Regions from separate parts of the Variovorax sp. P5_A3 genome, predicted to be linked through region 1. Evidence: predicted binding sites of a transcription regulator. Region 1 holds the regulator's gene; the other holds the start of a gene.
What was found. Region 1 encodes sigma-54, which starts transcription at its own class of promoters, with help from an activator protein. Its sites were predicted from a motif close to TGGCANGNAANCTGCTTT; they were not measured.
Positions count from the first base shown of each region.

Region 1 (5,484 bases):
ATCGACGGCACGCCCATTGCGGCATCGCAGCGGGCGGCCGAACTGCAGGAACTGGGCGAAGCGATCGCACGGGTGCTCGGCAAGATCCCGGAGCTGGTGTCGGAGCTTCGTTCGGCCCGCGGGGATACGAGTCGCCTCGTCAACATACGGCTGCTGATCTCGGCCTTCGAACTGGGCCTGGTGCCATTCGAAGCGACGATGTCGCCGGCCGACACCTCCGGCTCCGGTGCGCCGCTGTTGCTGCGCACGCTCACCAACATCACGCGCGAGATTCGCCGCGGTCGGCCGCTCCAGTCGGAGTGGAACCGCGCGCCGAAGATCCTCTACGCCTTTGCATCGCCGTCAGGCTTTGCCGCCGTGCCGGCACAGGCGCACCTGGAGGCACTGCGCCGCGCCATCGACCCGTGGGTCAAGGCCAGGGACACGCCCGCCGAACGCGTCGTCGAGGTGCGCAAGTTGCTTACGGTGCTGCCCAATGCCACGGCGCGCAGCATCAGCGATGCCTGCCAGGCCGAGGATTACACCCACGTGCACCTGCTGGCGCACGGTGCGCCGCTGCCCGGCTCGGACCGCCGCTACGGCATCGTGCTATGCAAGGAAGGCGAGGCCACCGAGCACATCGTCGTCGACGGGCAGAGCCTCGCGATGGCGCTCAAGAGCATGAACTCCAACGGCCGGGCGAAGCAGCCGCCGACGGTGGTGAGCCTGGCGACCTGTGATTCCGGCAATGCCAGTTCGGTGCTGACACCGGGCGGCAGCATCGCGCACGAGCTGCACGCGCAGGACATTCCGTGGGTCATCGCCTCGCAGTTTCCGCTGTGGATGCGGGCGTCGAACGTCGCGGCGGAACTGCTCTACAGCGGACTGCTTGCAGGCAACGATCCGCGCTGGGTCGTGCATGAACTGCGACAGCGCCTGAGGATCGACCTGCCGGACACCCACGACTGGGCCAGCATCGTGGTGTACGCAGCCGTCGCGCCGGACCTGGAAGCCCAGGTGGACGCCTTTCGTAGCCGGCAGACCAAGTCGAAGATGGAGGTCAAGTTCGACCGGATGGACTCCCTGGTGCGTGGCAACGAGACGGACCCGGCCCGGCCCGGCACACCCATCAGCACCGAGACCGCCGCCGAACTCGACCAGCTCAGCGACCAGATCCGCGTCGACCTTGCGGCCTGGCGCGACAGGCCGGTCGCGCAGCGCAATCTCAAGGAGAAGGCAGAACGCCTCGGGATGAGCGCAGCCAGCGAGAAACGCATCGCCATCATCCACGCGCTGGTCGGCAATGTGGCTCGCAGTACCGAGGCTTATCGCAAGTCGCGCGAGTTCTACGAAGCGGCACTGAAGATCGAATCGGTCAATCACTGGGTGATGACGCAGTATCTGTCGCTCGCAGCCATTCCCGCGCTGGCGCCGGATGAGGGAGCGCTGAGTGCGTTGCGCACCGAGTACGGCAAATGGTGGCTGGTGGCCTGGCAGCTGGCGCAATGGCAGCTTCGTACGGCGGCCATCACGGATCGGGTTTGGGCGCACGGCACGCTGGCAGAGCTGGAGCTGCTCGGTGCTGTTTATGGGGGCGACGCATTCCAGCCCCAGGTCGCCAGGGATCGCATCGTCGAGCATTGCAGGCAGATCCGCGAGTTGTCGACGGATTCGTTTCCGGTGCTCTCGACGCAACGCCAGTTCAGGCGCTATGTGGATCACTGGTCGCGCATGCAGTGGGAAGGGCTCGCGCAGGCGGCGCTGGTGACGCTGGAAGGGCGCGAGGCCTGACCTGAGGCCCCTCGCAGGCCCTTCAGAGCGCCTTGCGCAGATTCGCGGGTGCGATGCGCAGCGCTTCGCGGTATTTCGCGACGGTGCGCCGGGCGCATTCGATCCCCTGCTCCTTGAGCATCTCGGAAATCTGGCTGTCGGACAGTGGTTTCTTCAGGTCTTCCGCACTCACGAACTGCTTGATCAGCGCGCGCACCGCCGTGCTCGACGCATTGCCGCCCGTTTCCGTGCCGAGCGCCGAGCCGAAGAAGTATTTGAGCTCGACCGTGCCGTAAGGCGTCGCCATGTACTTGGCAGTGGTCACGCGGCTGATGGTGGACTCGTGCAACCCGAGTTCGTCGGCGATCTCGCGCAGCACCAGCGGACGCATGGCGAGTTCGCCGTGCACGAAGAAGCTCTTCTGCCGCTCGACGATGGCGTTCGACACGCGCAGGATGGTGTCGAAGCGCTGCTGGATGTTCTTGATGAACCAGCGCGCCTCCTGCAGGCGCTGCGAAAGCGCCTGGCTGCCCTCGCCCTTGTGCTGCTTGAGCGCACCGGCATAGATGTCGTGCACGCGCAGGCGCGGCATGACTTCGGGGTTGAGCATCACGCGGAACTTGGTGTTGGTGCCGTTGCCGACGCGCGTGACGATCACGTCGGGCACGACCACGTTGCGCTCCACGTCGACGAAGCGGCGCCCGGGCTTGGGCTCCAGCTTCGCGATGAGCTGCAGGGCGGCGCGGACTTCCTCTTCGTTGCTGCGGGTGAGCGTGGCCAGGCGCTTGAAGTCGCGACGGGCGAGCAGTTCCATCGGTTGCTTGCAGATCGCGATGGCGGTCTTGCGCACCTGTGCCTCGTCATCGGTCTCGTCCTCGTCGGCCAGGGCGCGCAGCTGGATGGTCAGGCATTCGCCCAGGCTGCGCGCGCCCACGCCGGACGGCTCCAGGCTTTGCAGCAGGCCGAGCCCGACCTGGAAGTGGTGCACGAGGTCGTCGAACTGGTCGTTGTCGTTGCCCGCGAGGCCGGACGCCAGGGCGGGCAGCGAGTCTTCGAGGTAACCGTCTTCGTTGAGCGACTCGATCAGGAAACGGAGTGCCGCGCGATCGGTTTCGCTCAGGCGCAATCCCAGTGCCTGCCGGTGCAGGAAGGACTGCAGCGATTCCTGGCTGCGCGCGAGTTCGGTCGCGTCCGTGCGCTCGTCGTCGCCGAGGTTGTTGGCACGCGCGGGGGCGTCGCCGCCCCATTCGCTGTCGTCGGGCGCGAGGTCGATCGTGCCATCGCCTTCCCAGTCGGGCTCGCCATCGGCGGTGTCGGCTGTGGCGACTTCGGTGTCGCCAGTGGCCGCGACGGCGACTTCCGGCGCAGACGCCGACGGGCCGGGCGTGAAATCGCCCTCCCCATCGGCAAACCGATCGTCATCGCGAACCGGCGTATCGGCCGTCTCCAACCCGAACTCCTCGCGCGTAGCCTCCTCGGCCGTGCGCTCGAGGAATGGGTTGTCATCAAGCATCTGCTCGACTTCCTGCGTCAGCTCGAGCGTGGAAAGCTGCAACAGCCGGATCGACTGCTGAAGTTGAGGCGTCAACGCGAGATGCTGCGAAACCCGCAGCGACAAACCCTGCTTCATGGAGATAGTGAAACCCTCTTGACCAGAAGGCCGCCGCGCCCGGCCGCCCGTAGCGGCCGGCCTGCCCCCGGCAGGGGGTAGGCGGAGCACGAAGTGCGGAGCCTGGGGGCGAGCAACATGTTCACATCCGGAAATGTTCGCCGAGGTACACGCGCCGCACCTCGGCGTTGTCGACGATCTCGGCCGGCGTGCCCTGGGCCAGCACATGCCCGTCGCTGATGATGAAAGCGTGATCGCAGATGCCCAACGTTTCACGCACGTTGTGGTCGGTGATCAACACGCCGATGCCACGTTCCTTCAGGAAATTGATGATCCGCTGGATCTCGATCACCGCGATCGGGTCGATGCCCGCGAAGGGCTCGTCCAGCAGGATGAAGCGCGGCTGCGTGGCCAGGGCGCGCGCGATCTCGACGCGGCGACGCTCGCCGCCCGACAGGGACAGCGCGGGGGAATCACGCAGGTGGTCCACGCGCAGGTCGGCCAACAACTCGGTGAGGAGTTCCTCGGTGCGCTGCTTCGACAGCGAAACCTGGCGTCCGTTGGCGTCGGGCTCGCGCTGCAGTTCGAGCACGGCGCGGACGTTCTCCTCGACCGTGAGCTTGCGGAAGATCGATGCTTCCTGCGGCAGGTAGCTCAGGCCCATGCGCGCGCGCCGATGGATCGGCATGTGCGCGATCGGCTCGCCGTCGATGGTGATGTCGCCGGCATCGGCGCGCACCAGGCCGACGATCATGTAGAACGAAGTCGTCTTGCCGGCGCCGTTGGGCCCCAGCAGGCCGACGACTTCGCCCTTCTGCACACCCAGCGTCACATCCTTGACAACCTTGCGGCTGCCGTAGCTCTTCTGAAGCCCACGCGCCTCGAGGCGGCTGCCCGGAGCGCCTGCGCCCTCGCTCATGCCTGCGGTTTCGATCACTTCTTTGACTCTCCGCCAAGGGTGGTGGTGGCGCGCAACCCGGTGCCCGGCGCAGGGGCCGGGGCGGGCGCGGCGGCGGCCGGCTTTCCGCCGGCGGCGGGTGCCGCTGGAGCGGCCTTGGGGGTGAGGATCGCCTTGACACGACCACCCGGCTGGGTCGCAACGCCGGCATTGGGCGGCAGCGAGGACCCGTTGACGGTGAAGGTGTCGTTGCTCTGGTCGTAGACGATCAGCGGACCGCTGCTCTCGTCGTTGGGCGTCGCCCCGATCAGTCGGCGCATCACCGCGCGGCGGATGAACTTCACGTTGTCCGCACGGCTGTCGTATTCGATGACTTCGCCCTCGCCCTCGATCCACTCGTCGGGACCCGAGTCACGCTTCTGCTTGTAATAAGCCAGCTTGCCCGGCGCCGCGGTCACGACGCCGTACTGGTAGCCCTCGGGGTCCTGTCGGACGTCGATCTTGTCGCCACGGATGATGATCGTGCCCTTGGTCACCACCACGTTGCCCGTGAAGACGCTCGTCTGCTTCAGATCGTCGTAACGCATCGAATCCGCCTCGATGTTCATCGGCTTGGCGCGATCGGCCTTCTCGGCGTGCGCGCCCGATGCGAACCCGGCCAGCGCCAGGGCAACAAGCAGTCCACGACCGAGATGGCGAAGGGGGGAGGAAGGTGGCGAGATCATAGAGGCACGAAACTTGCTGCGCATTGTATGCGGCCGACGGATTCGGTCTCGCCGGGCGCCGACAAAAAAAGCCCGCCGAAGCGGGCTTCACGGACGGACGGGTGGTCGGACCACCCCGTTTGCTCAACCCTTGCGGGCTTCGCCGATGAGGAAATCGACGGCCTGCAGCGCACGGTCGAGCGAGCCGGCGGTATCGCCGTCCACGTACCAGCGGCCGGCCACGCCGAGCGCCGGAACCCCGGCGACCTGGTAGTCGCTGGTGAGCTGCGCGGCGCGCTTGGCCTTGCCGGAGACCGAGAAGGACTTGAACAGCTCGGCGAACTTCTTGGCATCCAGCCCCGGCTGCTTCTCGACCCAGGCGAGGATCGCCGCGTCGCCGGTCATCGGCACGCGCTCCTTGTGGATCGCGTTGAAGATCTTCTGCTGGTACTCGTCGACCTTGCCCATCGCTTCGAGCGTGTAGTACAGACGCTGCTTGGCTTCGGTGTCGTTGCCGACGAAGG
Region 1 covers NZ_JBFUKW010000011.1:112,059-117,542, forward strand. Annotated here, with positions in the region: gene AC1D3B_RS18850 (CHAT domain-containing protein) at 1-1,770, shown strand, start outside; gene AC1D3B_RS18855 (RNA polymerase factor sigma-54) at 1,793-3,379, opposite strand; gene lptB (LPS export ABC transporter ATP-binding protein) at 3,501-4,295, opposite strand; gene lptA (lipopolysaccharide transport periplasmic protein LptA) at 4,292-4,981, opposite strand; gene AC1D3B_RS18870 (thiol:disulfide interchange protein DsbA/DsbL) at 5,105-5,484, opposite strand, start outside.

Region 2 (5,484 bases), on a different contig from region 1:
ACAGTCGTATCTTCTGCGCCGTCGGGCCCGATTCCGCTTTCGTCCGCTCCGACAGTCCAGGCACCGCTGGGCGGCGGCACGGCTGGCGTTGCAGTCATCCGTGTGCTGTCAGGTACAGGCGCCGGACGCGAGCTTTCCCTCCAGAAGGTCGTCACCACCATCGGCAAGCCCGGCGTGGCCGTGGCTGCCGTCACGCGACGCCTGCATGGCTATGTCGTCGCGCCGATCGATGGCGGCACCGCCCTCAATGGTGAACCGCTCGGCAGCGAAGCTGTCGCTCTGCAAGATGGCGACGTGCTCGAGCTTGGCGGCACACGGATGCAATTCGTCGTCTCCTGACCACCTGTCACCTTCGCCTCGGATGAGCGGATGCGGGGCGCGATGAACGCGCTGCGCCAGCGCTGGGCGCGCATCGCCATCACCTTGCTCCCGGTCGCGTTGGCCGTCGCGCACGTTGTCGGTTTCTGGCGCTTTCCCTTCCTGGAAGAGCTCGATAATTTCATCTATGACGCCCGCCTGCGCGCCACCATGCCGCGCACGCTGGATCCGCGCATTGTCATCGTCGACGTCGACGACACAAGCCTCCAGGAATTCGGCCAATGGCCGTGGAGCCGAGACAAACTGGCCCGCCTCACCAGGGAGGTGATGGAGCGCCAGCAGGCGGTGGTGCTGGGGTTTGACGTCCTGTTCGTCGAGCCGGACGAGAGCTCCGGGCTCGAAATCCTCAGGCGCCTGGCGAAAGGACCCCTGCGCGGACAAGCGGGACTCGCCGAGGAAATCGAGCGTGTCGCTCCTTACCTTGACCATGACGCGGCGTTCGCGAACGCGCTGACGGGACAACGCGTCGCGCTAGGTTTCTACCTGACCCAGACGCTGAAGCCTCGCGCCAACGGAGTATTGCCAGCACCGATCCTCCCACCTGGCGCCTTTCCCGAGGGGCGTTGGTACGCGACGCGCTGGAACGGTTTCGTCGGGACTATCCCCCAGTTGGCCAAGGCCGCGCCGTTGGCCGGCTTCCTCAATGTCGTGCTCGACGCGAACCGCGACGGGATCGTGCGATCGGTCCCGTTGATTGCGCAATACACCGGCACGCAGGGCCAGCCCGGCTACTACGAATCCCTTGGCCTCGCCGTCTACCGCGAGGCTGTCGGTGCGGATGCCGTCGTGCCCGTGTTTGCGCCCGTCGGTGCAAGCACACGTCCACCGCCCCTCGAAGCGCTGCTGCTGAAGGCTGGCGGCAAGTCGTTGCGAATCCCAGTCGATTCGACGGCGAGTGCGCTCGTACCGTTTCGCGGTCTTGGCGGTGCCCGCGGGGGCTCGTTCCGACACATCTCGGCGACCGATGTCATCGGCGGTGCGCTGGCCCCCGGCGAACTGAAAGACAAGATCGTGCTGGTCGGTTCGACGGCGCCTGGTCTGGAAGATCTGCGATCAGCACCGGTAGGCGCAGCCTACCCCGGCGTCGAAGTGCATGCCAACATCGTCTCCGGTCTGCTAGACGGCCGGTTGCCCGCCGTGCCGGACTACGCCCTGGGCTACGAACTGGTCACGGTGCTCGCAGCGGGGCTGGTGCTGGCCTTCGGCCTCACGCTGAGCACGGCGATCGGCGCCGTGCTGATTGCCGCGATCACGACCGCGGCCCTGGTCGGCCTCAACACATGGCTCTTCATCCAGGCCGGCCTCGTGCTGCCCCTGGCGGCCGCGCTGGCGTTGATTGCGTTGGCATTCGTCCTGAACATGAGCTGGGGCTATCTCGTCGAGACGCGCGCAAGCCGAAACCTCGCCCACCTGTTCGGCACCTACGTTCCGCCGGAACTGGTGCGTGAAATGCGCGCCGACCCCGAGCGATACAGCATGCGTGCGGAAAGCAGGGAGCTCACCGTGATGTTCTGCGACATGCGCGGCTTCACGAAGCTGGCCGAGGAAATGGCGCCCGTCGAGCTGCAAGACTTTCTCAACACGGTTTTCAGCCGACTGACAGAGGTCATCAGCGCGCACCGCGGAACCGTCGACAAGTACATGGGCGACTGCGTCATGGCCTTCTGGGGTGCACCTGTCGAGACGCCGGACCATGCCGAGCTGGCTGTCCGGGCGGCGGTCGAGATGGCTGCAGCCGTGAAGGAGCTGAACGCCGCCTACCGCAAGAGCGGACGACCTGAGATCAGCGTCGGCATCGGCATCAACACCGGGGTGATGAGCGTCGGGGACATGGGCTCGGCCGTCCGCCGCAGCTATACCGTCGTCGGCGATGCGGTCAATCTTGCGTCGAGGATTGAGGGGCTGGGAATTCGCTACGGCGTCGAGATCGTTGCCAGCGAGGCTACGCAGCGACTGGCACCTGCCTTCGTCTGGCAGGAACTGGATTGCGTACAAGTGCAAGGCAAGCTTCGCTTGGTGCGCATCTTCACCCCCGTCGGTACCCGGAGCGACACCGGCAGAGCGCAGGATGCAGATATTGAACGCTGGAATCAGGTTCTTTCCGCATATCGAGCGCAAGATTGGCAGGAAGGTCAAGTTATGCTTGCGCCCCTGCTTGAGCAGGATGCCAAAAAAGTCCTTTACCAGCTGTATGCGCAGCGTATAGCCTCAATGTCGTTGCAGCCCAAGGATCCGAACTGGGATGGCGCAACCCGGTTCGAAACAAAATAACAGCCCGACGGGCTGGCAGATGAAGGGTCTCGCGAATGCAGGTGCGTGTGTTGGGGTGCTCAGGCGCCATCGCCAAGGACTGCCGCACGACCTCATTCCTGGTCGATAGCGACCTGCTGGTCGACGCCGGCACCGGCGTTGGCGATCTGACCCTCGATGAGATGGCCGGCATCGACGACGTGGTCCTCACCCATTCGCACCTCGACCATGTTGCCGCGCTCCCCTTGATGATCGATTCAGTGGCCAGTCGCCGCACGCGGCCGCTACGGGTGCATGCATTGCGCGCAACCATCGAGGCGCTACGGGCGCACGTCTTCAATAACGTCATCTGGCCCGACTTCGCGAGCATTCCAAGCCGTGAAGCGCCCTTCGTGTGCTTTCATGACCTGGTGATCGGGCAGGAATTGGAGATCGGAACCAGCAAGCTCAAGCACATTGAAGTCCTGCCTGCCGTGCATACCGTGCCGGCCTGCGGTTTTGCCGTGCGCTCTGCAGAAGGCGGACCGAACTGGGTGTTCAGCGGGGATACCGAGCGGAATGCGCCGTTCTGGGAACGGGTGAATCAGCTCGATGTGGCGATGCTGGTGATCGAGACGGCTTTCAGCAATCGGGAGCAGGCGCTGGCGCGGCGAAGCTTGCATCTTTCGCCTGCGACGCTGGCTGGGGAATTGGCGCAGATTGCCGATGGGAAGAATTACCCGATCTACATCACGCATACCAAGCCGGCTGAGACGGACGAGATCATGAGCCAGATTGATGATCTGTCTGACGGTTCGCAAACTCGCGGCATGGACATTCGGTGGCTGCAGGCGGCAGGCGTGCTCGAGGTATGACGAGGCTTGCTGGCGCGGTGACAAAAATGTCAGTTAGCGTCGGCTCGGGGCAACAGTTTCCGTCACACGTTGTAACTCAAACGTGAACAAATCCGCAGCTTGGCGGCCCGGGAGCCAGGAAACGGGGGATGGCACAGATGCTGCGGTTACATGATCGCACCGGGGGCTCTCCTCGGGCCCTTGTAACAAACCTGGAGTAACTGAATGAACCGTCGTTCCATCGCACGCAATGTGCAAAAGGGTTTCACCCTTATCGAATTGATGATCGTCGTGGCGATCATTGGTATTTTGGCTGCTGTGGCTCTGCCGGCTTATCAGGACTACACCACTCGTTCGAAGATGACCGAAGTGCTCATCATGGGCGCTCCGGCCAAGCTGGCGGTCGCTGAAACGACTTCGTCGCTCGGCCAACTTAACTTGGTCACGGCCTCCAATAGCGGCTACACCTTCCCCGGCCCAACGAAGTATGTGTCGACCGTGGCCATCGCTAATGATGGCTCGGGTGTGGTGACGATCACCTCGACGGTTCCCAACGCGACCGGCGATGTCCTCTTGAGCCCGACGACTGTCGGTACCGACACGGGTCAACTCCGCTGGACGTGCTCCTCCACTATCGCGGCCAAGTATCTGCCTTCCGAATGCCGTCCCACCTAATCGTGGACCTGCGGTAGAAGCGGCCCTCGGGCCGCTTTTTTGTTCGCAGCCCTCTTTCATGACGCATCGAAATCTCGCAGATGGTTTTTTGGCGTGGATGATTCCCGCCTTCGCCGTTGTTGCGTTTTCCGGCGTCATTACTTTTTTCGGGATCGCGGACCCATACGATTTCGCCCGGAAAGCGCAGATCATCTGCCTGTCGATACTCATCGTCTGCTCCATGTTTCGCTTGCCCGCGGTCATTCATGGAGGGCCTTGGTCCGGTCTCTGGATGTGGGCGGTTTCGTTGGCGTTTCTGGCAATTTGCCTACAAGGGACTCGCTGGTCGCCGTTTTCCATCGCTGACGCCACGCTGTATGGGATGCTGTTTTTAGGGGTGCTTTGTTGCGCGAGGCTCCATGAAGGCAACGTGCAGCAGTTGGATCGGACCGCGGTGATTCTTGCTCTGGCCCCGGTGCTCAATGTCTGGCTCATGGTGCTGAGCACCACCGATCTTTTCCTGAACGGCACATGGAACGACTGGCAATTGGTGTTCTCGACGATCCGAGAATTCGACGATGCCTTGCTCCCATGCTTGTTCCTGCTCTGGCACCGGCCCGGCGGATTGGCGCGCGCGCGGATGACGGCGCTGGTCTGGGTGCTCTCGACGCTTTTTCTCCTGGCTCTCTGGCAAGACGGCGCCCGCTCGGTTCTGCTGTCCGCGACCAGCGCCCTGCTACTCGTTGCGCTTCTTCGAAGGGATGCAGCGCTGCTCCGTCTTCCGGTCTCATCGCTCGCCGTCGCGGGGGCTGCCTTTTACGGCATGCGATGGCTCTTTGACTCCGACCAATCGACCAGGACAGTATTTCGGCTGACCACTTCATATCGAAGCAATCTCTGGAGCGACCTCGCGGATTCCTGGGCTCGATCGCCTTGGGTGGGGATTGGTGGCGATCAATTCGGGAGGCACGCCGGTGCCGTGGTTGCGATGCACCCCCACAATATTGCGCTGCAATGGATCGGAGAGTACGGACTCTTTGGCGTAGGCGCCGTCGTTCTAGTCGGCTTGCTTCTTTATCGGTTGGTTCGGGGGCATCGCTGGATTCCTCCTTTTTGCCTCGCCGGCCTTTTGGCTTGCGTAATGAACAGTCTGCTTTCGGGTGCCTTTGTCTATCCCTTGAGCCAACTATTGATCATGTGGATGGCTGGATGGGCGCTGGCGTGTTACTGGAAGCGCCCGACCGGTGCAGCCGCGCCCGCTCCAGCGGAGAATTTTTGGTCGCGAGTGCCGATCGTGCTGGTGTCAGCGCTTCTTCTGGCGGGCATGTGGACCGTCCATGGTCGCGACTTGGTGTCGCGCCAATCGTCT
Region 2 covers NZ_JBFUKW010000018.1:121,870-127,353, reverse strand. Annotated here, with positions in the region: gene AC1D3B_RS24660 (FHA domain-containing protein) at 1-339, shown strand, start outside; gene AC1D3B_RS24655 (CHASE2 domain-containing protein) at 382-2,649, shown strand; gene AC1D3B_RS24650 (MBL fold metallo-hydrolase) at 2,685-3,482, shown strand; gene AC1D3B_RS24645 (pilin) at 3,687-4,136, shown strand; gene AC1D3B_RS24640 (O-antigen ligase family protein) at 4,195-5,484, shown strand, end outside.
Region 2: the regulator sigma-54 is predicted to act here: its motif matches at 3,612-3,629, upstream of AC1D3B_RS24645 (pilin).